One region of the Rhizobium sp. BR 249 genome, then DNA from elsewhere that is predicted to be linked to it. Evidence: predicted binding sites of a transcription regulator. Region 1 holds the regulator's gene; each other region holds the start of a gene.

Region 1 (6,001 bases):
CTTCGTTGGCGCCGCCGTGAGCGGGACCCCAGAGGCAGGCGATGCCGGCAGCGATGCAGGCGAACGGGTTGGCGCCCGACGAACCGGCGAGGCGGACGGTCGAGGTCGAAGCGTTCTGCTCGTGGTCGGCATGCAGGATGAAGATACGGTCCATGGCGCGCGACAGAACCGGATTGACGACATATTCTTCGCACGGAACGGCAAAGCACATGCGCAGGAAGTTCGACGCATAGTCGAGGTCGTTCTTCGGGTAAACGAAGGGCTGGCCGATATGGTATTTGTAGGCCATGGCGGCAAGCGTCGGCATCTTGGCGATCATGCGCAGGCTGGCGACCATGCGTTGGTGCGGATCGGTGATGTCTGTGGAGTCATGATAGAAGGCCGACAGTGCGCCGACGCAGCCGCACATGACGGCCATCGGATGCGCATCGCGGCGGAAGCCGGTGAAGAAGCGGCTCATCTGCTCATGCACCATGGTGTGGTGCGTGACGCGATAATCGAAATCCTTCTTCTGCGCGGCCGTCGGCAGTTCGCCGTAGAGAAGCAGGTAGCAGACTTCCAGGAAGTCGCCGTGTTCGGCGAGCTGCTCGATCGGATAGCCGCGGTGCAGCAGGACACCTTCGTCGCCGTCGATGTAGGTGATCTTCGATTCACAGGATGCGGTCGAGGTGAAACCCGGATCGTACGTGAAGGAGGCGGTGTTCTTGTAGAGTGCACCGATATCGATGACGCTGGGGCCGATCGTGCCGCTTTTAACGGCCAGGTCGACTGATTTGTCACCGATTTTTATTGTAGCGCTTTGATCCGTCATGCTGATCCTCCGAAATGTCGGTAGCGCCATAAAAGCGCCATAGGGGTTAAGCGTCCTCATCGATAGCTATATGATCGCGAAGCTAATGCCAAGTTACCGTGATGGCATTTTGTGCATTGCGGCATCACCTTTTAGGCACTGCAGCGATGAGCGGCGTGCATAGCGGAAGCCGATGATTCGACTGGTCTTTTGGTGTTCGCGATTTTCCCTCGTATTTCAATCGATTATCCTTGCAGGATTTGATGGGAGGCTGCATTCTGGCTGCCTTGGCGGGTGGTTTTCGGGCGGTGCATGCAGGGGTTGAGGACAGTCGAATTGCGGCCGGAAACAGGCGCTGGAGCCGCCGATGCCTCGGGTTTTGCGCCATCTGCGGTGCGGCCGGCAAGGACGCAGTCGGCGACGCCATTGCGCCATCGGCTGCCGGGCGCGGCTCGACGAGCGTTGCGTGCCGGCCTCCGCATGTTGGGCGAAGAGGCGGACCACGGAGGACTACTGCTGTTCTCACCGGTCTTCCTCGGCTCGGGAGCCGCCTTCTGGTTTCTCGCGGCATCGGATTTTCCGATTGTTACGTCGCTGATCTGCCTGTCGGTGCTGATGGTCGCCATCCCCGTCATCGGCAGCGGCAGGACGGTCTTGCGGGCAACGCTGCTGGCGCTCGCACTTGTGGTCTGCGGCATGCTTTCGGCGCAGTTCGAGACCTGGCGAGCCTCGACCGTAATTCTTGATTCCGCCGTGACGACGACGATAACCGGCCGTGTCGAGCGGCGTGAGGGCGACGATCGCGGGCGATGGCGCTACATTCTTGCCGTCACCGCCACCGAGGCGCCAACGCTGAAACGGCCGCCGGAGCGTGTCACGGCGATCGCCCGCGGAGCGGACGCTTCTTTCGAGATCGGCGACATCATTACCGGCAGGGCGCGGCTGACGCCGCCGGCAGGGCCGGCGCTTCCCGAACTCAACGATTTCTCCTTCGGCGCCTATTTCGACGGCATCGGCGCAAACGGCTACTTCTATGGTGCACCCGACAAGGTCGATGTGCAGGCGGGGCCGCAGGCCGCGGCATCGACATCGGAAGCGCTGCTCGAATGGCTCTACCGGCTGCGCAGTGGCATCGGTGATCGCATAAGATCGGTCCTGCCCGGCGACACCGGTGCGTTTGCGGCCGCCCTCGTGACCGACGAGCGGCGCGCCATCTCGAATGAGACGACGGAGGCGCTGCGCCAGTCCGGACTTGCCCATATCATCGCCATATCGGGTCTCAACATGGCGTTGTCTGCCGGCATCTTCTTCGTCGGCTTTCGAATGCTGCTCAGCCTCTTTCCCGGTATCGCCCAGGCCTATCCAACGAAGAAGATCGCCGCCGGCGGCGCGCTGCTCGCCGTTACCGCCTATTTTCTGATCTCCGGCTTCGCCGTCTCGGCCGAACGCGCCTTCATCATGATGGCCGTCATGCTGATCGCCGTCTTCTTCGACCGGCCGTCGATCAGCCTGCGCAATGTCGCGCTGTCCGCGCTGGTCATCATTGCCATCTCACCGTCCGAGGTATTGGGTCCGAGCTTCCAGATGTCCTTTGCCGCGACGCTGGCGCTGGTATCGGGTTATCAGCTCTGGAAGGATCGGCGCGTCCGTGAAAATGCCTTTCTGAAACTGCCGATCGTTCGGCCCTTCGTTGCGGTCGGAGGCTTCTTTGCCGGCGTCTTCCTAACTTCGTTGATCGGCGGCTTTTCGACCGCGCTCTTTTCGATCGAGCATTTTCATCGCCTGACGGCTTACGGCTTGCCGGCAAACCTCGCGACGATACCCATCATCTCCTTCATCGTCATGCCCGCCGGCCTGTTGGCAATGCTGCTCATGCCTTTCGGTCTGGACGCACTGCCCTGGAAGGTGGTCGGATTTGGCCTCGACCTGGTGATCGCGGTCGCAAAGACGGTTTCCGGCTGGGGTGGCGGCATCGGGATCGGCCGTTTGCCCGGCTGGTACTTCGCTGTTGCCGTTGCCGGCTTCCTGCTCATGACGCTCTTGCGCACGCGCCTGCGCCGTATCGGCACCGCCGTCATGACGGCTTCGACGCTCGTTTTGCTTGTTCTTCCATCCGCCCACTCGCCGGACCTTGTCATTTCGGAGGATGGCGGTCTTGTCGGGATCGTTGAGGCCGCAGCCATGGCCTCCACTCGCGAAAGGCCGCCGAATTTCATTTTCGATCAGTGGCAGAGAGCGCTGGTCCTGCCGACCCATCATTCGCCGAAGATGCTGGATGGCCCCGCTATCCCCGAGGCAGACGATCGGCGTCTGCAGCTTTCCCCGGATCAGCGGGAGGAAGCGAGGAGCGCGATGCAGGCGGCCGCGGCAAACGGCGAGGCCAACCGCTTTTCCTGCGTTAAGAAGGCCTGGTGCATATCGCGGCTGGCAAATGGAAAAGTCGTAACCGTCATCGACAACGCCGCCTATCTCGGCCCGGCCTGCGATGTGGGCAATATCGTCGTGACGCCGGTGCGGCTGCGGTTCGACCGCTGCCGTTCACGCGCGACGCTCTTCACTGGCGAGACGCTGCGCCGGACCGGTTCCGTCGAGTTGCGCTTTACGGATGACGGTCCGCAGACCGTCACCGCATTCAGCACGCTGTCGCGGCCGTGGATGCGCCATCGCGCTTATGATTGGCGCAGCGGGAGTTTTGCCGAATCCAGCCCGCCCGGTGTCAATGATAGCGGCGAATGAGGCCGACGAGCTTGCCCTGAACCTTGACGCGATCCGGCCCGAAGATACGGGTTTCGTAAGCCGGGTTGGCCGCTTCGAGCGCGATGGAAGCGCCTTTGCGGCGGAAGCGTTTGAGCGTCGCTTCCTCGTCGTCGACGAGGGCCACGACGATGTCGCCAGGGCTGGCGGTGCTCCCATTGCGAATGATCACGGTGTCGCCATCGAAGATACCGGCGTCGATCATCGAATCGCCTTTGACCTCCAGCGCATAGTGTTCACCATTGCCGAGCATATCGGCCGGAACCACGATGTCGTGGGTGTTGTTCTGGATCGCCGAGATCGGAACGCCGGCGGCGATGCGGCCCATGACGGGCACGGAGACCGAGTTGCCGTTGTCGGCGACGGGCTTTGCAGGAGCGGGAGCGGCGACCGGCTGGGGCTTGCCGAGGCTGCCTTCGATGACGCTCGGCGAAAAACCGCGCCGGGGCTGGATGCTGGGGCTGTAGGCCTCCGGAAGCTTGATCACTTCGAGGGCGCGGGCGCGGTTCGGTAGGCGGCGAATGAAGCCACGCTCCTCGAGCGCCGTGATCAAGCGGTGAATGCCGGATTTCGAGGCGAGATCCAAGGCATCCTTCATCTCGTCGAAAGACGGTGGAACGCCGGATTCCTTCATGCGCTCATGAATGAAAAGGAGTAGCTCCTGTTGTTTGCGCGTGAGCATCGACGTCAGACCCCGTGATTGAAACAAATCCAGAACAGACACTATATGTTCCATATGTGTTCCGCAAGTAGCTAAATTTCCGTAAAACTTCCCATCAACTCGTTGCGATTTTTATTTTCATTTGCGGGATTTGGCAGGCAAGTCTTGAATTGAGAGTGCGCTGTCGCACATCTCTTGCCATTTCAGGGAGAGGAACCGATGAACGAGCATGCCAAGCCGCACCCGCTGGATCATGTCGTGCTGCCGGTCGTCAATATCGATCTTGCGCGCGAGAGGCTCGGCAAGCTCGGTTTCACCGTTGCCGCCGATGCGCGCCATCCCTTTGGAACGGAAAATGCCTGCGTCTTCTTCGCCGACAAAACCTATCTGGAGCCGCTCGGCGTTGCGAGCGTCGAGGAGAGCGAGGCATCGGCGCGGAAAGGCAATGTCTTCACCGCCCGCAACCAGGCTTTCCGCTTCCGCTGCGGCGAGGAGGGGCTTTCGGCAATCGTCTTCGCCACCGAGAATTCCACCCTCGATCATAAGAAGTTCGCCACCAGGGGATCGAGCGCCGGCGAGATGTTGGAGTTCAGCCGGCCGATGAAGATGCCGGATGGTTCGGAGAGCGTCGGCAGCTTCAAATTGGCCTTTGCGGGCGATCTGCGCGCGCCCGATCTCTTCCTGTTCACCTGTCAGCGCATCAACCCGCTGCCGGCCGATCGTGGTGCGCTGGAGAAACATGCCAATGGCGTCACGGGAATTGCCGAGGTGGCGCTTTCAGCCCCGGAACCAGCGGCCTTCGGCGCCTTCGTCAGCCTTGCCGCGGCGCAATCGGCAGTCGAGAAAACCGGTTTCGGCGTCAATATCGCGGCATCGAATGCGAGAATCAGCCTGATGACGCCGGAAGGGCTTGAGGCCTATTTCGAGATCGCCGTCTCATCCGCCGAGCGCGGCCTGCGGGGCCGGGCAATCCTCTTCAATGTCGCCGATCTTGCCGTGACAGAAGCGCATTTGGCTGCTAACGGGGTGACCTACACGCGCAAGAACAATCGCATTCTGGTGAAGCCCGCGCCCGGTCAGGGCACGCTCTTCGCCTTCGAGGAACCACGATGAGCTCCAATACCAATTCCGAAGTCAAGGTTGGCGAAGGCAACGGCCAGGTCACCTTTTCCAATACCGGCCGCCTGTCCTTGATCGCCGGCCCCTGCCAGATGGAGAGCCGGGATCATGCTTTCATGATGGCCGGCGCGCTGAAGGAGCTTTGCGCAAAGCTCGGCATCGGCCTCATCTACAAGAGCTCCTTCGACAAGGCGAACCGCACGTCGCTTTCGGCAGAACGCGGCATCGGGCTTGAGAAGGGCATGGAGATCTTTGCCGACCTGAAGAAGGAATTCGGTTTTCCGGTCCTGACCGACGTCCATACCGCCGAGCAATGCGACGAGGTCGCAAAGGTGGTCGATGTTCTGCAGATCCCGGCCTTCCTCTGCCGCCAGACCGACCTTCTCATCGCCGCCGCCAAGACCGGCCGCGCCGTCAACGTCAAGAAGGGCCAGTTCCTTGCGCCCTGGGATATGAAGAACGTCCTGAAGAAGCTCAATGCCAGCGGCAATCCGAACGTGCTGCTGTGCGAGCGCGGCGCTTCCTTCGGCTACAATACGCTGGTCTCCGACATGCGCTCGCTGCCGATCATGGCAGCGATGGGTGCGCCTGTGATTTTCGACGCGACCCATTCCGTGGCGCAGCCGGGCGGGCAGGGCGAATCCTCCGGCGGTCAACGGGAGTTCGTCGAAACGCTG
Region 2 (6,001 bases), on a different contig from region 1:
TGCGACGCAGGTTTTCTTCATCTTGATGACGATCGCTCTGATCGATGTGATCGGTGGTTTTGCCGTCTCGATCCGAAGCGCCGGGCGGGATGTCTCTATCGGATTATAGGTTATCGAGCTTGTTCTGAAGGGCGCGGAGCTGTTCTTTCAGCTCGTCGATATCCTTGGCCTCAGCCTTGCGGCTTTCCTTGGCGGGCGGCGTCATGAAGGGCGAGAACATCTGCATCGCCTGCTGAAACAGCTCGGTGTTGCGGCGAACCTGGTCTTCCACCATCTGCATCGGCAATTGCAGGTTCTTGCCGAGCGGCGTCTCGCCGAAAGCGCGGTTCACCTGCTCGCGCATCTGGGACTGCTGCTCGGTAAAGGCGCGCATCGAATGCTCGAGGAAGCTCGGCACGACCATCTGCATCTGATCGCCGTAATAGGTGATGAGCTGGCGCAGGAAGGAGATCGGAAGCAGCGTGTTGCCGGTCTTCGATTCCTGTTCGAAGATGATCTGGGTCAGCACGGAATGCGTGATATCATCTCCGCTTTTTGCATCCTGGACGATAAAATCTTCGCCCTTCTTCACCATCTCCGCCAAATCTTCCAGCGTCACATAGGTGCTGGTGCCTGTGTTATACAGGCGGCGATTGGCGTATTTCTTGATAACGATCTGACCCTCATTCTTCGCCATATCAGTCTCCTGTACCCCGTCTGATTTATGGATGTTCCTCCACCTGAGACTGTAAACGCAAAAGAAGGCCGGTGACAATCTCTTTGTGCGTTGCGGCAAACCTTTAACAGAGCAGATGAATCGGCTTTGACGGTGTGCCGCTGAAAAATGGCGGCAGGCGGTCTTCGCGTTTGACTTGCGCTCAAAGCTTTGCCAGTTTCCACTTATGTAAGTGGGACGAAAAAAACGAGGAGCCTCCCCATGAGCAATTCATCCATCGTCATCGCCAGCGCAGGTCGGACAGCCGTCGGCTCGTTCAACGGCGCATTCGCAACGGTCCCCGCGCACGAACTCGGCGCGGCCGTGATCAAGGGTGCGCTCGCGCGCGCCGGCGTCGATGCCGGCGAAGTGGATGAAGTGATCCTCGGCCAGGTGCTCGCCGCCGGCGAGGGCCAGAACCCGGCCCGCCAGGCCGCGATCAAAGCCGGCATTCCGAAGGAAGCGACCGCCTGGGGTGTCAACCAGCTCTGCGGCTCCGGCCTTCGCGCCGTCGCGCTCGGCATGCAGCAGATCGCCACCGGTGACGCCAAGATCATCGTTGCCGGCGGCCAGGAATCCATGTCGATGGCGCCGCATGCCGCGCACCTGCGCAGCGGCACGAAGATGGGCGACATGAAGATGGTCGACACGATGATCAAGGACGGCCTGACCGACGCCTTCCATGGCTATCACATGGGCATCACCGCCGAGAATGTCGCGCGGCAGTGGCAGCTTTCGCGTGACGAGCAGGATCAGTTTGCCGTCGCTTCGCAGAACAAGGCTGAAGCCGCGCAGAAGGCCGGCCGCTTCACCGACGAGATCATCCCCTACGTCATCCAGACGCGTAAGGGCGACGTGACCGTCGACGCCGACGAATATATCCGTCACGGCGCCACGCTGGAAGCGATGGGCAAGCTGCGCCCGGCCTTCGACAAGGAGGGCACGGTCACGGCCGCGAATGCCTCCGGCCTCAATGACGGCGCTGCCGCCGCCGTGCTGATGAGCGAAGCGGAAGCGGTCCGGCGCGGCATCCAGCCGCTCGCCCGCATCGTTTCCTGGGCAACGGCGGGCGTCGATCCTTCGATCATGGGCACCGGCCCGATCCCGGCGTCGCGCAAGGCGCTCGAAAAGGCAGGCTGGTCGGTCGGCGATCTTGATCTCGTCGAAGCCAACGAAGCTTTTGCGGCGCAGGCCTGCGCCGTCACCAAGGATCTCGGCTGGGATCCTTCGATCGTCAACGTCAACGGCGGGGCGATCGCGATCGGCCATCCGATCGGCGCCTCCGGCGCGCGCGTTCTCAACACGCTGCTGTTCGAAATGAAGCGCCGCGGCGCGAAGAAGGGCCTCGCCACGCTTTGCATCGGCGGCGGCATGGGTGTCGCCATGTGCTTTGAGGCGCTTTAAACAGCATACTATCCGTCATTGATTGAAAAGCCCGCCGTGAGGCGGGCAAAAAACAAAGAAGGGGAGTGGAACATGAGCAGAGTGGCTCTGGTCACTGGTGGTACACGCGGCATCGGCGCGGCGATTTCCGTAGCGCTGAAAAATGCCGGATACAGGGTTGCGGCCAACTACGCCGGCAACGACGAGAAGGCCAACGCCTTCCATGAGGCCACTGGCGTTCCGGTGTTCAAATGGGACGTTTCGGACTACGCCGCCTGCGGCGAGGGAATAGCCAGGATCGAAAGCGAGATCGGGCCGGTCGAAATCCTCGTCAACAATGCCGGCATCACCCGTGACGCGATGTTCCACAAGATGACGCCGCAGCAGTGGCATGAGGTGATCAACACCAACCTCACTGGCCTGTTCAACATGACGCATCAGGTCTGGACGGGCATGCGCGACCGCAGCTTCGGCCGTATCGTCAATATCTCGTCGATCAACGGCCAGAAGGGCCAGATGGGACAGGCGAATTATTCGGCCGCCAAGGCCGGCGATCTCGGCTTCACCAAGGCGCTCGCCCAGGAAGGGGCGGCGAAGAATATCACCGTCAACGCCATCTGCCCCGGTTATATCGGAACCGAGATGGTGCTTGCCGTGCCGGAGAAGGTGCTGAACGAACGCATCATTCCGCAGATCCCGGTCGGCCGCCTCGGCGAGCCTGAAGAGATCGCGCGCTGCGTCACCTTCCTCGCCTCCGACGATGCCGGCTTCATCACCGGTTCGACGCTGACGGCCAATGGCGGGCAGTTCTTCGTTTAACGCAGCGAACGCTTATCGATTTGCAAAGGCGCGTTGCAGGACGCGCCTTTGCTTTTTGTTCGGGAGTCAGAGGCGGCTGCCGATGTTCCGGTCCCGCTGAACCCTAATCTTGACCGGCACTCGTTGCCGCGAGCGATCTCTGCTGCGAAGAGCTGAGATCGCGGCTGTCAGGAAAGCCGCGGCGATAAGGGCGGCCATGACGGAATTCAGGACAATCTGGTCCATGGAAATATTCCTTTCAGTGCGTCGGGCGATGGTGCCTGCCCTGCGCTCATGAAGGAAATATGCGCCTGGCTAGCGGGCGCCGGTAGATTTGACTTTCGCGACCGATCGTCAACGTCATGTTGACGGACCCGCGGCAAAGAAAAACGGGCGCAGAAGCGCCCGTTGGGAGTCCGATATGCTTTCGCCGGTCAGTAGCGGCAGCGAGCCTCGTAGCGGCGGCCGTAGCGGTCGCGATAGATGCAGTAGCCGCGGCGTTCGACCGACTGGCCGATGAGAGCGCCGGTCAGGCCGCCGGCAACGGCGCCGACTGCGGCACCACCCCAGCTGTTGGTGACGGCGCCGCCGATGATAGCGCCGGTGCCGGCGCCGATCGCGGTGCCTTGCTCGGTCGCGGTGCAGGACGCCAGAGCGCCGACGAGCGCGCCAATAAGAACGATCTTCTTCATCATGTCGTAACTCCCCAGGTTAGGTGGGCCTTAGATGCGGCCCATTAGTACAAGGATAATGATAATCACGAGAACTAGCCCCAAACCGCCAGAAGGTCCATAGCCCCAGCCACGGCTGTAACCCCAATTCGGCAAGGCTCCGATCAGGAGCAGAATGAGGATAATGAGAAGTATTGTGCCAAGCATGGGTGTGTTTCCTTCATTTCATCCGCAATCTGATGGACCAGAAACCCGTATTGGCGATTTTTGTTCCCGGTTAGGCCAGGAAATGTGACGCCGCCCGATTTGCGTCATATCGAAACCTGTTCGCATGGTTAAAAAGTCATTTAAATACAATATGTTGCGGTGAACAAAGCGAGAAGATCCCGATGTCGCCGATTCGTCAGCGATTCGTTCCGTTTTTGATCGGCGCGCAGGCTTCGGCGAATTCGATTTAACGCCTTATGAATCCGGCTCTTGAAAGATTAATGGCGATGCGATGATGCGGGGCAAGAAGATCCGCCGGCGATCCGCATCTAGCGCTCCAGCCAGACTCGACCACCAGATATGGCCGTGAACGAAAGGCGAAAACGAGACGGTCGGCGATTCGTCGCCGATTCGTTCCGGCTTTGATCGAGAGGTTAATTTCGGGCGCAATTTTCGATTGCCGATGCCCGGTCGGAATCGTCGATCGTGATGGTGAAAATGCGAACGAGCAAGAATCCCAAGATTCAGCATCTAGTGGGAAAAAGTGATTCAAAATCAATAGTTAGCCGTGAACAAAAGCTGAATCAGCCGGAGTCAGCGATTCGTCGCTGATTCGTTCTCAAGCTGTTCCGAATCGGAAATTCCGGCGTTCCGAACGACTCGCAAAGGTCGTAATTCCGTTAGCAATTTGAAATCTTCCCTTGCGTTTGCGGCGGCGGCTGTCCATGTGTTCTGTGCTTCCATCCGGAGGCCGAAATTTTCCTGGGGCCGCCCGCCTCGTTTGCATGGACCGATGACTCTGACTTCGCAGCCGATGATTCTGAGCGGGCGCGGTGTGACCGCCGTGCTCGGGCCGACCAATACCGGCAAGACCCATTATGCCATCGAGCGCATGGTTGCGCACGGAACCGGCGTGATCGGCCTGCCGCTCAGGCTGTTGGCGCGCGAGGTCTATACGCGGGTGGTGGAGAAGGTCGGCGTGCAGAACGTGGCGCTGGTCACCGGCGAGGAAAAAATTTCGCCGCCCAATGCGCGCTTTTCCGTCTGCACGGTCGAAGCGATGCCGCGGGAGACCAAGGCCGCCTTCGTCGCGATCGACGAGGTGCAGCTCGCCGGCGATCTCGAGCGCGGCCATATCTTCACAGACCGCATCCTGCATCTTCGCGGCCGTGATGAAACGCTGCTGCTGGGTGCTGCGACAATGCGGCCGATCCTGCAGCATATCCTGCCCGGCATCACGATCGTCGAGCGGCCGCGGCTTTCCCATCTCCTTTACGCCGGGCAGAAGAAGATCACCCGGCTGCCGCAGCGCTCGGCCATCGTCGCCTTTTCCGCCGACGAGGTCTATGCCATCGCCGAGCTCATCCGCCGGCAGCGCGGCGGGGCTGCCGTCGTGCTGGGGGCGCTCAGCCCGCGCACCCGAAATGCGCAGGTCGCGCTCTACCAGGCGGGCGACGTCGAATATCTGGTGGCGACCGATGCGATCGGCATGGGCCTCAATCTCGACGTCGATCACGTCGCTTTCGCCCAGGACCGGAAATTCGACGGCTACCAGTTCCGCAATCTCAATCCGGCCGAACTCGGCCAGATCGCCGGCCGCGCCGGGCGGCATGTGCGGGACGGCACCTTCGGCGTCACCGGACAGGTCTCGCCCTTCGACGAGGAGCTGGTGCAGCGGATCGAGGGACATGAATTCGACAACGTCAAGGTTCTGCAGTGGCGCACGACGGAGATGGACTTCTCCTCGATCCAGTCGTTGCGCGCCAGCCTGGAGGCCGGGCCGCGCGTGCCGGGACTGACGCGGGCGCTGCCGGCGGTCGACCAGCAGGCGCTGGAACAGCTTTCGCGCTATCCCGAGGTGATCGACCTCGCCGACAGGCCGGCCCGCGTCGAAAAACTCTGGGAGGCTTGCGCGCTGCCCGACTACCGGCGTATCACTCCGGCACAACATGCCGATCTTATTTCGACCCTCTTTTCCGATCTCGTGCGCTATGGCACGGTGAACGAGCAGTTTCTTGCGGAGCAGGTTCATCGCTCGGATCGAACTGATGGGGAAATTGACACGCTTTCGGCGCGAATCGCGCAGATAAGAACCTGGACCTATGTCTCGAATCGGCCCGGCTGGCTGGCCGATCCGACACATTGGCAGGAAAAGACGCGGGAAATCGAAGATCGATTGTCCGATGCGTTACATGAAAGGTTGACGAAACGCTTTGTTGATCGCAGGACATCTGTGCTCATGAAGCGC
Region 3 (6,001 bases), on a different contig from region 1:
TTCCGTGTTGGACATATCGAGCGTCATCGAGGCGGCGAGGAATTCGACCGGATAATGCGCCTTCATGTAGGCCGTCTGGTAGGAGACGATCGCGTAAGCGGCGGCGTGCGACTTGTTGAAGCCGTAGTTTGCGAACTTCGCCAAGAGTTCGAAGATGTTGTCGGCCTGCGGCTTCGATACGCCATTCTTGACGGCGCCGACGACGAAGCGTTCGCGCTGCTGGTCCATCTCCGCCTTGATCTTCTTACCCATGGCGCGGCGCAGAAGGTCGGCTTCGCCAAGCGAATAGCCCGACAGGACCTGGGCGATCTGCATCACCTGTTCCTGGTAGACGATAACGCCCTGCGTTTCCTTGAGCAGGTGGTCGATCATCGGATGGATCGATTCCAGCTCCTCATCGCCGTGCTTGCGGGCATTGTAGGTCGGGATGTTCTCCATCGGGCCGGGACGGTAAAGCGCCACCAGCGCGATGATGTCCTCGATGCAGTCCGGCTTCATGCCGATCAGCGCCTTGCGCATGCCGGCACTTTCCACCTGGAACACACCGACCGTCTCGCCGCGTGACAGCATCTCGTAGGTCAGTTTGTCGTCGAGAGGAATGGCGGCGAGATCGACATTGATGCCGCGCTTGGCAACGAAATCGACGGCGACCTTCAATACCGTCAGCGTCTTCAGGCCGAGGAAGTCGAATTTGACGAGGCCGGCCTGCTCCACCCACTTCATGTTGAACTGGGTGACCGGCATGTCGGAGCGCGGATCGCGATACATCGGCACCAGCTTGGAAAGCGGCCGGTCGCCGATGACGATGCCGGCGGCATGCGTCGAGGCGTGGCGATAAAGCCCTTCGATCTTCTGGGCGATGTCGAGCAGGCGCGCGACCACCGGCTCTTTCGCCGCCTCCTCCTGCAGCTTCGGCTCCTCCTCGATCGCCTTGGAGAGCGGCGTCGGATTGGCCGGATTGTTCGGCACGAGTTTGCAGATCTTGTCGACCTGGCCGTAGGGCATTTCCAGCACGCGGCCGACATCGCGAAGGGCGGCACGCGCCTGCAGCGAACCGAAGGTGATGATCTGCGCCACCTGCTCACGGCCATACTTGGCCTGAACGTAACGGATCACCTCTTCGCGGCGATCCTGGCAGAAGTCGATGTCGAAGTCCGGCATCGAGACGCGTTCCGGATTGAGGAAGCGCTCGAAGAGCAGCGAGAAACGCAACGGATCGACGTCGGTGATCGTCAGCGCATAAGCGACCAGCGAGCCCGCGCCGGACCCGCGGCCCGGACCGACCGGAATATCATGCTGCTTGGCCCATTTGATGAAGTCGGAAACGATCAGGAAGTAGCCGGGGAAGCGCATACGCTCGATGACGCTGAGCTCGAATTCCAGCCGCTCGCGATAATCCTTTTCTTCGTAGCCCGGCGACATGCCGAGCGTGGCAAGCCGCATATCGAGCCCTTCGACCGCCTGGCGGCGCAATTCGCCGGCCTCGGCGCGCTCGGCCTCCTCGGCATCGTCGGTGGCGCCGGTGAAGCGCGGCAGGATCGGCTTTCGCGTCTTCAGCACGAAGGAGCAGCGCCTGGCAATCTCGATCGTATTCTCCAGCGCTTCCGGCAGGTCGGCAAAAAGCTTGGCCATTTCGGCCCGGCTCTTCAGGTAATGATCCGGCGTCAGGCGAAAGCGGCTGTCGTCGGAAACGATGGCGTTGTGCGCAACCGCCATCAGCGCGTCATGGGCGTCGTAGTCGTCGCGCGCCGGGAAGAAGGCTTCGTTGGTCGCAACCAGCGGCAGGTCATGGGCATAGGCCAGCCCAACAATTTTTTGTTCGTGCCGCTTGTCGTAGGTGCCGTGCCGCTGCAGCTCGACATAGAGCCTGTCGCCGAAGAGGCGTTTCAGCGCGAGCAACCGGACTTCCGCCTGGGCGGGATGGCCGTCCTTGAGCGCCGCATCGACCGGCCCGGTCAGGGCGCCGGTCAGAGCGATCAGCCCTTCGGTCCCTGCCTCCTCCAGCCAAGAGGCCCTGATATGGATGGCCTGATTGCCCTCGCCGCCGAGATAGGCGCGGCTGACGAGATCGACGAGGCGTTCGTAACCGGCGTCCGTAGCGGCGAGAAGAACGATCGACGGCAGCTTGATCACCGCCTGCTGGCCGCCGCGCTTTTCCGTTTCCAGCCCGTCTTCCATGTCGATCGAGACCTGGCAGCCGATGATCGGCTGCAGGCCCTCGTCCATCGCCTTCTGAGAGAATTCCAGCGCGATGAACAGATTGTTGGTATCGGTGATGGCGATCGCCGGCTGGCTGTCGCCGGTCGCCTTGTAAAGGATCTTCTTCAGAGGCAGCGCGCCCTCGAGAAGCGAATAGGCGGAGTGGACCCTTAGGTGGATGAAGCCCGGCGTGCCGCCGGTCGCCTCACCCGTTGAACCCTTTGCCGTCTCCGCCATGATATGCCTTCCCAATCACCCGAATGAATCGGACGCATTGTCGGCATTGAGGGCGATGATGTCCAGAAGAAGTCCCGCGTCCGAACCGCATGACTGCCATGCGATCCCCTGAAAACTTTAGATCGCGATGACGATAAGCGAGAAGCTGGCAACGAACATTGCGATGGAGGTGAATGCTGCGATATCACGGATCATGTCAGTCATTTGGCTCTCCTTTACTCGTTATGTTTTTAATTTGTTCCATATATGTTCGCATGTCAACAGGAATCTTTTCCTCCGTACTTGCGTTTGAAAAATGCCCGTCGCGTGCTGCGAATCGCGCGCGGCCTCGATGCCGGCGTTGAATATACCCGGCAACCGCGCCTGGCATTCCCAACCCGGGACGGATCGGCGCGGATCGTCCAATGTCGGACGCGTGTGCCCCAGAGGAACAAAGCGCCGCTCGCCATTTTGTTCTTCTTATGTTCTAACCGTCCTGTTATATCAATTCAGATGAGTCAGGGGAGGAGGATGATAATGCTCGATAGCGCGATGCTGCACGGCTTCATTGTCGAGGCCAAGGCCGCGACCTACGTCGGGGGTGGTGTGCCTCGCCTGCCCTGCCGGCCGGGTGCTCATGATATCGGCTATTTCAGCGGCGACTGGCGCTATCTCGACAGTTATTTCGGCGGCACGGATTTCGCCGGCCAGGAAGTGGTGTGGTTTGCCGATGAACCCATCTGGGCGATGAATTATTTCGGCTGCGTCATCGCGCCCGATCTCATCGACGGCAGTGCGGCCGGAACGGTGATCAAGGCGGCGCTCTCGGCAATGTATCGGGAAGGCCGGTTTCTTGGCGGAATGGAATTCGATCATCCACTCGGCCGTTATATCGACCGCAGCGAAGGCGGCTGCGACCGGTTCAACGGCCATCAATGCATCATGGTCGGCGGCCGCAAGGCCTATGCGCTCGACTATCGCGGCGGGCTGGTCATCCCCTGATCGCTGGGCCGATGCGCTAGAAGTCGACGATCTTGCCGTCCGAGATCGTCACGCGCCGGTCCATGCGACGGGCGAGTTCGTGATTGTGGGTGGCGATGAGGGCGGCGAGGCCGGATTGGCGCACCAGCGCCTCCAGCGCGTCGAAGACGTAAGCTGCCGTTTCCGGGTCGAGATTGCCGGTTGGCTCGTCGGCCAGAAGCAAGCTCGGCGCATTGGCGACGGCCCGGGCGATCGCGACGCGCTGCTGTTCGCCGCCGGAAAGTTCGCCGGGGCGATGGGCGCCACGATGGCCGATGCGCATGTAATCGAGAAGCTGGCCGGCCCGCTCGCCGGCTTCCTTCCAGGACAGCCCGGCGATCAGCTGCGGCATCATGATGTTTTCGAGCGCCGAAAATTCCGGCAGGAGATGGTGGAACTGGTAGACGAAGCCGATCTCGCTGCGGCGGATCGCGGTACGCTTCTCGTCGGAAAGGCCGTCGCAGGCGTGGCCATTGATGGTGACTTCACCGCCGTCGGGATGTTCGAGCAGACCCGCGACATGCAGCAGCGTCGATTTGCCGGTGCCGGAGGGAGCAACGAGCGCGACCATCTCGCCTTTCGACAGCGAGAAATCCGCGCCTTTCAGGATGGCGAGCAGCGTATCGCCCTGCCCGTAATGGCGCTCGACGCCGGTAAGCTTGAGAACGACGTTGCGTTTCATGAAGGCGGCATTCCTTATTCGTAGCGCAGGGCCTGCACCGGATCGAGCCTGGAGGCGCGCCAGGCCGGGAAGATGGTCGCGATGAAGGAGAGGCTGAGCGCCATGACGACCACCGAGATCGTTTCGCTGATATCCATCTCGGCCGGCAGCTGGCTGAGGAAATAGACCTGCGGATTGAAGATTACGGTGCCGGAGATCCAGGAAAAGAACTGGCGGATGGATTCGATGTTGACGCAGACGAGAACGCCGAGCAGCACGCCCGCAAGCGTGCCGACGATGCCGATCGCCGCCCCGGTCATGAAGAAGATGCGCATGATCGCGCCGGCGCTGGCGCCCATGGTGCGCAGGATGGCGATATCGCTGCCCTTGTCCTTCACCAGCATGATGAGGCCGGAAATGATGTTCAGCGCCGCGACAAGCACGATCAGCGTCAGAATCATGAACATGACGTTGCGTTCGACCTGGAGCGCCGAGAAGAAGGTCTGGTTGCGCTGGCGCCAATCGGTAATGGCGATCTGGCGGCCGGCCGCTTCTTCCACCTTGGGCCTCAGATTGTCGATATCGTCGGGGTTGTCGACGAAGAGCTCGATCGACTGCACCAGCCCTTCGGCATTGAAGTAAAGCTGCGCCTCCTCGAGCGGCATGAAGATGATCGAGGAATCATATTCCGACATGCCGATCTCGAAGAGGCCGGAGATCTTGTAGGACTTGACGCGCGGGCTGACGCCCATCGGCGTAATGTCACCATCCGGCGACGTCAGCGTAATCAGGTCACCGACGCGCAGACCGAGCTGATCGGCCATGCGGGTGCCGATCAACACGCCTTCACCGGAGGCATAGCCCACCATGTCGCCCGATTTGATGTTTTCGGAAATCGTCTTGAGCTTGGTCAGATCGTCGGCGCGGGCTCCGCGCACCAGCGCGCCGGTGCTGCCGCCGGCCTGGGCGGAGGCGAGCACCTGGCCTTCCACCAAAGGCAGCGCCATCTTGACGCCGGGCACGGCGGCGAACCTGCCGGCAAGGTCGGCATAGTCGGTGAAAGGCCCGTCGACCGGCTGCACGATCATATGACCGTTGATGCCGAGGATGCGCGAGACGAGCTCGGTGCGGAAGCCATTCATGACGGCCATGACGATGATGAGCGTCGCCACGCCGAGCATGATGCCGACGAAGGAGAAGCCGGCGATCACCGATATGAAGGCCTCCTTGCGGCGGGCGCGCAGATAGCGCCACGCCACGAGGCGTTCGAAGGTGGAAAATGGCTTGCCAGCCGGACCCAAGCCGGATTTGGAACTCCGGTCCACTGCTGCCTCTGCCATTTCGCCTCCGTTTCCTTAAGCCACGAACCTGTTGATCGCCGCTTCGATGGTCATCGTTTCGCGCGCGCCGGTCTTGCGGTCCTTCACCTCGACTTCGCCGTTTGCGACCGCACGCGGGCCAGCGATGATCTGGAAAGGCACCCCGATCAGGTCGGCGGTCGCGAATTTCGTGCCGGCCCGGTCGTCGGTATCGTCATAGAGCACATCCTTGCCGGCCTTGCTCAGCGCGGCATAGATCAGCTCGCAGGTATCGTCGCAGGCCTGATCGCCCGCCTTCATGTTGATCACGACGACATCGAAGGGCGCGACCGATGCCGGCCAGATGATTCCGTTGTCATCATGCGATGCTTCGATGATGGCGGGAACAAGGCGTGTGGGGCCGATGCCGTAAGAACCCATGTGAACGAAGTGTTCCTTGCCGTCAGGCCCCTGCACTTTCGCGCCCATCGGCTCGGAATATTTCGTGCCGAAATAGAAGATGTGGCCGACTTCGATGCCGCGTGCCGAAAGACGCTCGCCTTCGGGAACGGCGTTGAAGGCCGCCTCGTCGTGCATTTCCGAGGTC
Region 4 (6,001 bases), on a different contig from region 1:
CGTGACCGGCGCATTCTGCAGCACGATCTCATTGGCCATGTCCTCGACGATCTTCAGTTCTTCCGCAGACATCGGCTTCGGATGCGACACGTCGAAACGCAGGCGCTCGGGCGCGACCAGCGAACCCTTCTGGGCGACATGGGTACCGAGCACCTCACGCATCGCCTCATGCAGCAGATGGGTTGCAGAATGGTTGGCGCGCAGGCGCGAACGGCGGACATGATCGACCGTCAACACAACAGCGTCGCCGGCCTTGAACACGCCTTCGATCACGGTTCCGGAATGCACGAAGAGGCCTTCGCCCTTCTTCTGCGTATCCGATATCTCGATCTTGCCGTGGTCGGAGGAGATCACGCCGGTATCGCCCATCTGGCCGCCGGATTCGCCATAGAACGGCGTCTGGTTGACGACGATCTGTACCTTGTCGCCGGCCTTGGTCTCGGTCGCAACCGCCCCATCCCGAACGATCGCCTGGACAACGCCTTCGGCGGTCTCCGTGTCGTAACCGAGGAATTCGGTGGCGCCGTGCTTTTCCCTAAGTTCGAACCAGACGGTTTCCGTTGCCTTCTCGCCGGAGCCGGCCCAATGCGAACGGGCTTCGGCCTTCTGGCGCTGCATCGCATCGGTAAAGCCCGATATATCGACGCCGATTTCACGGGCGCGCAGCGCATCCTGCGTCAGGTCGAGCGGGAAACCGTAGGTATCGTAGAGCTTGAAAGCCGTCTCGCCATCGAGCATGTCGCCCTTGGAAAGGTCGGCGGTCGCGTCGGATAGAAGCGACAGGCCGCGTTCCAGCGTCTTGCGGAAGCGGTTTTCCTCGAGCTTCAGCGTCTCGGAGATCAGCGCTTCGGCACGCACGAGCTCCGGATAGGCCCTGCCCATCTGCTGCACCAGCGTCGGCAGAAGCTTGTAGATCAACGGCTCCTTGGCGCCGAGAAGCTGGGCATGGCGCATGGCGCGGCGCATGATACGACGCAACACGTAGCCACGGCCTTCATTCGACGGCAGAACGCCATCGGCAATCAGGAAGGCGGACGAGCGCAGGTGATCGGCGATGACGCGATGGCTGGCACTGCCCGCGGCCTTGACGCCGACGGCATCCTCGATCGCGCCGGTCAGCGTGCGGAACAGGTCGGTGTCGAAAACGCTCTGGACGCCCTGGAGAATGCAGGCCATGCGCTCCAGACCCATGCCGGTATCGATCGACGGACGCGGCAGCGGGTTGCGCACGCCGGGCTCGGTCTGCTCGAACTGCATGAAGACGAGGTTCCAGAATTCCAGGAACCGGTCGCCATCTTCCTCAGGCGAACCGGGAGGGCCGCCCCAGACGTTCTCGCCCTGGTCGATGAAGATTTCAGAGCAAGGGCCGCAGGGGCCGGTATCGCCCATCTGCCAGAAATTGTCGGAGGTCGGGATGCGGATGATCTTGTCGTCGGAGAAGCCGGCGATCTTCTTCCACAGCGCCGCTGCTTCTTCGTCTTCGGAATAGACGGTCACCAACAGGCGATGCTTCGGCAGGTCGAACCCCTCGGTCACGAGCTTCCAGGCAAGCTCGATCGCATTCTCCTTGAAATAGTCGCCAAAGGAGAAGTTGCCGAGCATTTCGAAGAAGGTCAGGTGACGCGCGGTATAACCGACATTGTCGAGGTCGTTATGCTTGCCGCCGGCGCGCACGCACTTCTGCGAAGTCGTCGCCGTGGAATAGGGACGCTTTTCCAGGCCGGTAAAGACGTTCTTGAACTGCACCATGCCGGCATTGGTGAACATCAGCGTCGGGTCGTTGCGCGGCACGAGCGGGCTAGACGGAACGATCTCGTGGCCGTTCTTCTTGAAATAGTCGAGGAAGGTCGACCGGATATCGTTCACGCCGCTCATTCTATGCCCTTCAATGCTGCCCAAGGCGGATAAATACAAATCCATCGGCTTTTAACGTTCGCCTCCGCCACTGTCCAGCCGACAAACAAAACCGGCCGCATTCTGATCAGGGAATGCGGCCGGTCTGACTTTCAAATGGACTGGCAGACGAACTGAGCGCGAAAATTACATTTCCGCCGCGTCATCGCCGTCATTGGCATCCGGTCCGCCGTTCTGCAGGAAGCGGTCGGCGATCAGGCCGGCATTCTGGCGCAGCGACAGCTCGATCTCGCGGGCGAGATCCGGATTGTCGCGCAGGAAGGTCTTGGCGTTTTCACGGCCCTGACCGAGACGCTGGCTGTTATAGGAGAACCAGGCGCCCGACTTCTCGACGATGCCGGCCTTGACGCCGAGATCGACGAGTTCGCCGGTCTTGGAAACGCCCTCGCCATACATGATGTCGAATTCGACCTGCTTGAAGGGAGGCGCCATCTTGTTCTTGACGACCTTGACGCGGGTCTGGTTGCCGATCACCTCTTCGCGTTCCTTGACCGCGCCGATGCGGCGAATGTCGAGGCGGACGGAAGCATAGAATTTCAGCGCGTTGCCACCCGTCGTCGTTTCCGGCGAACCGAACATGACGCCGATCTTCATGCGGATCTGGTTGATGAAGATCACCATGCAGTTCGACTTGGAGATCGAGGCGGTGAGCTTGCGCAGCGCCTGGCTCATCAGGCGGGCCTGCAGGCCGGGAAGGCTGTCGCCCATTTCGCCTTCGATTTCAGCGCGCGGCGTCAGCGCAGCGACCGAGTCGACGACCAGAACGTCGACGGCACCGGAGCGCACCAGCGTATCGGTGATTTCGAGCGCCTGTTCGCCGGTGTCGGGCTGCGAGATCAGCAGGTTCTGCAGATCGACGCCGAGCTTGCGGGCATAGACCGGATCGAGAGCGTGTTCGGCGTCGACGAAGGCGCAGATGCCGCCCTTCTTCTGCGCTTCCGCAATGGTCTGCAACGCGAGCGTCGTCTTACCGGAGCTTTCCGGCCCGTAGATTTCAATGATACGCCCCTTCGGCAGGCCGCCGATGCCGAGCGCGATATCGAGGCCGAGCGAGCCCGTCGAAACCGTCTCGATCTCGACGACGTTCTCGTTGGAGCCGAGTTTCATGATCGAGCCCTTGCCGAACGACCGCTCTATCTGTGAGAGTGCCGCTTCAAGCGCCTTGCTTTTGTCCACCGATTTGTCCTCTACCAGCCGCAATGAATTCTGAGACATCCGATCCACCTTTAGGTTATTGAAGCCGCTCAAGCAATGTCGAGTTTGTACCCTATTTGTTCCACTCCCGCAATAGGCGATCAAACAATTGAAAGAAAAAGGTAAAACGGTTCGTGTTCTATATTTGTTTTATCGATGCAAAGCAAAGGCTTAAGCCGTCAAAACCGGCTCCGGCGGAACGGTGCTCTCCCGGTCGATTCGCTCCTTCGGCGCCAGGAGAGCAGCTGAAATGAAGAAAAAGATTCTCGTTCTCGGCGGCGCCCATATCGATCGGCGCGGCCGTATTTCCGGCGAGACGGCGCCAGGCACCAGCAATCCCGGCACATGGTTCGAGGAACCGGGCGGCGGCGGCTTCAACGCCGCGCGCAATCTCGCAAGGCTCGGCTTTCAAGTGACGATGATCTCGCCGCGCGGCGGCGACGCTACCGGCGAGATGGTCGGTGAAGCCGCCGATTTCGCCGGCGTCGATGACCGCCCCTTCGTTTTCCTCGACCGCAAGACGCCGAGTTACACGGCGATCATCGAGAAGGACGGCAACCTCGTCATCGCCCTTGCCGACATGGAACTCTACCGTTTCTTCGTGCCGCGCCGGCTCTCCATCCGCTGGGTGCGGGAAGCCTTCGCCGCCCATGATTTCATCCTTTTCGATGCCAACCTGCCGGAAGAGACGATCTCGGCAATCGTCGCGAAGGCGCGCTCCCTCGCAAAACCCGTCGCGGCGATCGCGATCTCGCCGGCCAAGGTTGTCAGGCTGAAACCCTGCATCGAGGATATCGACTATCTGTTCCTGAACGAGGCCGAAGCCGCTGCTCTTACCGGCGGACAGCCGGAGGATGTGGGCGATTGGCCGCCGCTCCTGAACGAAATCGGCATCCGAAACGCCGTCGTCACCCGCGGCCGGCGCGAGCTGGTTGCGATTTGTGAGGGCCGCGCCGTGACGCTGCAGCCGCCGATCGCCGAGACCGTCGCCGACGTCACGGGCGCCGGAGATTCCCTTGCCGCCGGCACACTCGCCGCCTTGATGTCAGGCTTGCCGCTCGCGGAGGCTGTTCGCCACGGCGCGGCAGCAGCAGTGCTGACCGTGCAGTCGCGGCACGCCGTCAATGAAAATCTGACGCCGGTTCTCCTGAATGAGGCGCTTGCCCTTGTTCCCGAGGCCAGAATTCTGCATTGAAGCGGCTGAATTAAAGAGTTGAGCATGACGCCGTTCGAAACCCGCCCGGCTTTTCGGTATCATGCTCTGCCGATCACAGGAAAAGATCATGACCAAGCCCATCTCTCCTCTTCTGCCGATCGCCTATTCGAAGGAAGTCGCCAGCGCCAAGCAGCGCGGCGCGCCGCTGGTGGCGCTGGAATCGACCATCATCACCCACGGCATGCCCTACCCCGGCAATATCGAGATGGCCCGCAGCGTCGAGACGATCATCCGCGAACAGGGCGCCGTCCCGGCAACGATCGCCGTCATCCACGGCACCTTGCATATCGGCCTTGAATCCGCCGAACTGGAGCAGCTCGCCAAGGCGACTGATGTGATGAAGGTGTCGCGCGCTGACCTCGCCTTCGCGATCGCCGAGCGCCGCACCGGCGCCACCACGGTCGCGGCGACGATGATCGCTGCCGCCCGCGCCGGCATCCGCGTCTTTGCCACCGGCGGCATCGGCGGCGTGCATCGCGGCGCCGAGGAAAGCTTCGATATATCGGCCGATCTGGAAGAATTGGCGCGCACCGGCGTCATCGTCGTCTGCGCCGGCGCCAAGGCAATCCTCGACATTCCGAAGACGCTGGAAGTGCTGGAAACCCGCGGCGTACCCGTCGTCACCTACGAAAGCGAAGAATTCCCCGCCTTCTGGTCGCGCTCCTCGGGCATCCCAAGCCCGCTGTCGCTGAACAGCCCGGCGGCCATCGCCAATTTCCAGACCGTGCGCGATCAGCTCGGCATCGATGGCGGCATGCTCGTCGCCAATCCGGTGCCCGAAGCCGACGAGATCGCGCGCGAGGAAATGGAAATCTATATCGAGCGGGCACTTGATAGCGCCGAGCGCGACGAAATCACCGGCAAGGCGGTGACGCCCTATCTCCTGAGCACGATCTTCGATCTGACGGACGGCCAGAGCCTGAAGACGAATATTGCATTGGTGGAGAACAATGCCCGGCTTGCGGCGGAGATTGCCGTGGCGCTGGGCGAGTAATTTTTGACGGGCGGGCTGGTCCGGCCATACAGATAGATAGTGCCGTGTAACACCCCCTCTGTCCTGCCGGACATCTCCCCCACAAGGAGGGAGATCGGCTGGGTGCGCGGGTTTCCCCAAACAACAAGCGTTGTCGCCCGGCAAAGCGGTAGCTGTGTGCGACGGTCAGGCCGCTTGTCGATCTCCCCCCTTGTGGGGGAGATGTCCGGCAGGACAGAGGGGGGTGCCACACAGCGCACCCTCTACTGAAACCGCCAAGCCGCAGCCCTAACTATCCAGCGTCTCTTTCACCACGACAGCAAGCTGCTTCAGCGAGAACGGCTTCGGCAAGAACCCGAATTTCGCATCCGGCGGCAGGTTGCGGGCAAACGCGTCCTCGGCATAGCCTGAAACGAAGATGAATTTCAGGTCGGGATAGTTCTTGCGCAGCTCGCGCAGCAGCGTCGGGCCGTCCATTTCGGGCATCACGACGTCGGAGACGACGATGTCGACCTTGCCGTCGAGCTCTTCCATGATGCTCAGTGCCTCGACCCCCGAGCCCGCCTCGTGCACGGTATAGCCCCGTGTTTCCAGCATGCGCTTGCCACCGCGGCGCACCGCCTCTTCATCCTCGACGAGGAGAACGACGGCCGAGCCGGTCAGGTCCTCGGGCTGCTGCGACGATACGGGCGGCGGCAGCACTT

What was found. The regulator LexA, encoded in region 1, represses DNA repair genes until DNA is damaged. The targets are predictions, from matches to a motif close to TGTTCNNNNTGTGTTCNG.
Region 2: QD408_RS11930 (helicase-related protein) is a predicted target of LexA. The motif match lies at 4,368-4,385, and genes of this name have one in related genera.
Region 3: QD408_RS22355 (DUF5680 domain-containing protein) is a predicted target of LexA. The motif match lies at 2,888-2,905, and genes of this name have one in related genera.
Region 4: recA (recombinase RecA) is a predicted target of LexA. The motif match lies at 3,244-3,261, and genes of this name have one in related genera.

Annotation. Positions count from the first base shown of each region.
Region 1 covers NZ_JARWKX010000022.1:36,550-42,550, reverse strand. Annotated here, with positions in the region: gene gltA (citrate synthase) at 1-811, opposite strand, end outside; gene QD408_RS20040 (ComEC/Rec2 family competence protein) at 1,103-3,526, shown strand; gene lexA (transcriptional repressor LexA) at 3,507-4,226, opposite strand; gene QD408_RS20030 (VOC family protein) at 4,425-5,318, shown strand; gene kdsA (3-deoxy-8-phosphooctulonate synthase) at 5,315-6,001, shown strand, end outside.
Region 2 covers NZ_JARWKX010000010.1:116,283-122,283, forward strand. Annotated here, with positions in the region: gene QD408_RS11900 (hypothetical protein) at 1-109, shown strand, start outside; gene phaR (polyhydroxyalkanoate synthesis repressor PhaR) at 104-676, opposite strand; gene QD408_RS11910 (acetyl-CoA C-acetyltransferase) at 917-2,098, shown strand; gene QD408_RS11915 (beta-ketoacyl-ACP reductase) at 2,171-2,896, shown strand; gene QD408_RS11920 (YMGG-like glycine zipper-containing protein) at 3,310-3,570, opposite strand; gene QD408_RS11925 (DUF3309 family protein) at 3,598-3,753, opposite strand; gene QD408_RS11930 (helicase-related protein) at 4,547-6,001, shown strand, end outside.
Region 3 covers NZ_JARWKX010000027.1:37,376-43,376, reverse strand. Annotated here, with positions in the region: gene dnaE (DNA polymerase III subunit alpha) at 1-2,436, opposite strand, end outside; gene QD408_RS22355 (DUF5680 domain-containing protein) at 2,953-3,417, shown strand; gene QD408_RS22350 (ABC transporter ATP-binding protein) at 3,434-4,117, opposite strand; gene QD408_RS22345 (lipoprotein-releasing ABC transporter permease subunit) at 4,132-5,436, opposite strand; gene proS (proline--tRNA ligase) at 5,452-6,001, opposite strand, start outside.
Region 4 covers NZ_JARWKX010000024.1:32,823-38,823, forward strand. Annotated here, with positions in the region: gene alaS (alanine--tRNA ligase) at 1-1,875, opposite strand, end outside; gene recA (recombinase RecA) at 2,041-3,129, opposite strand; gene QD408_RS21000 (carbohydrate kinase family protein) at 3,359-4,303, shown strand; gene QD408_RS21005 (pseudouridine-5'-phosphate glycosidase) at 4,392-5,318, shown strand; gene cckA (cell cycle histidine kinase CckA) at 5,586-6,001, opposite strand, start outside.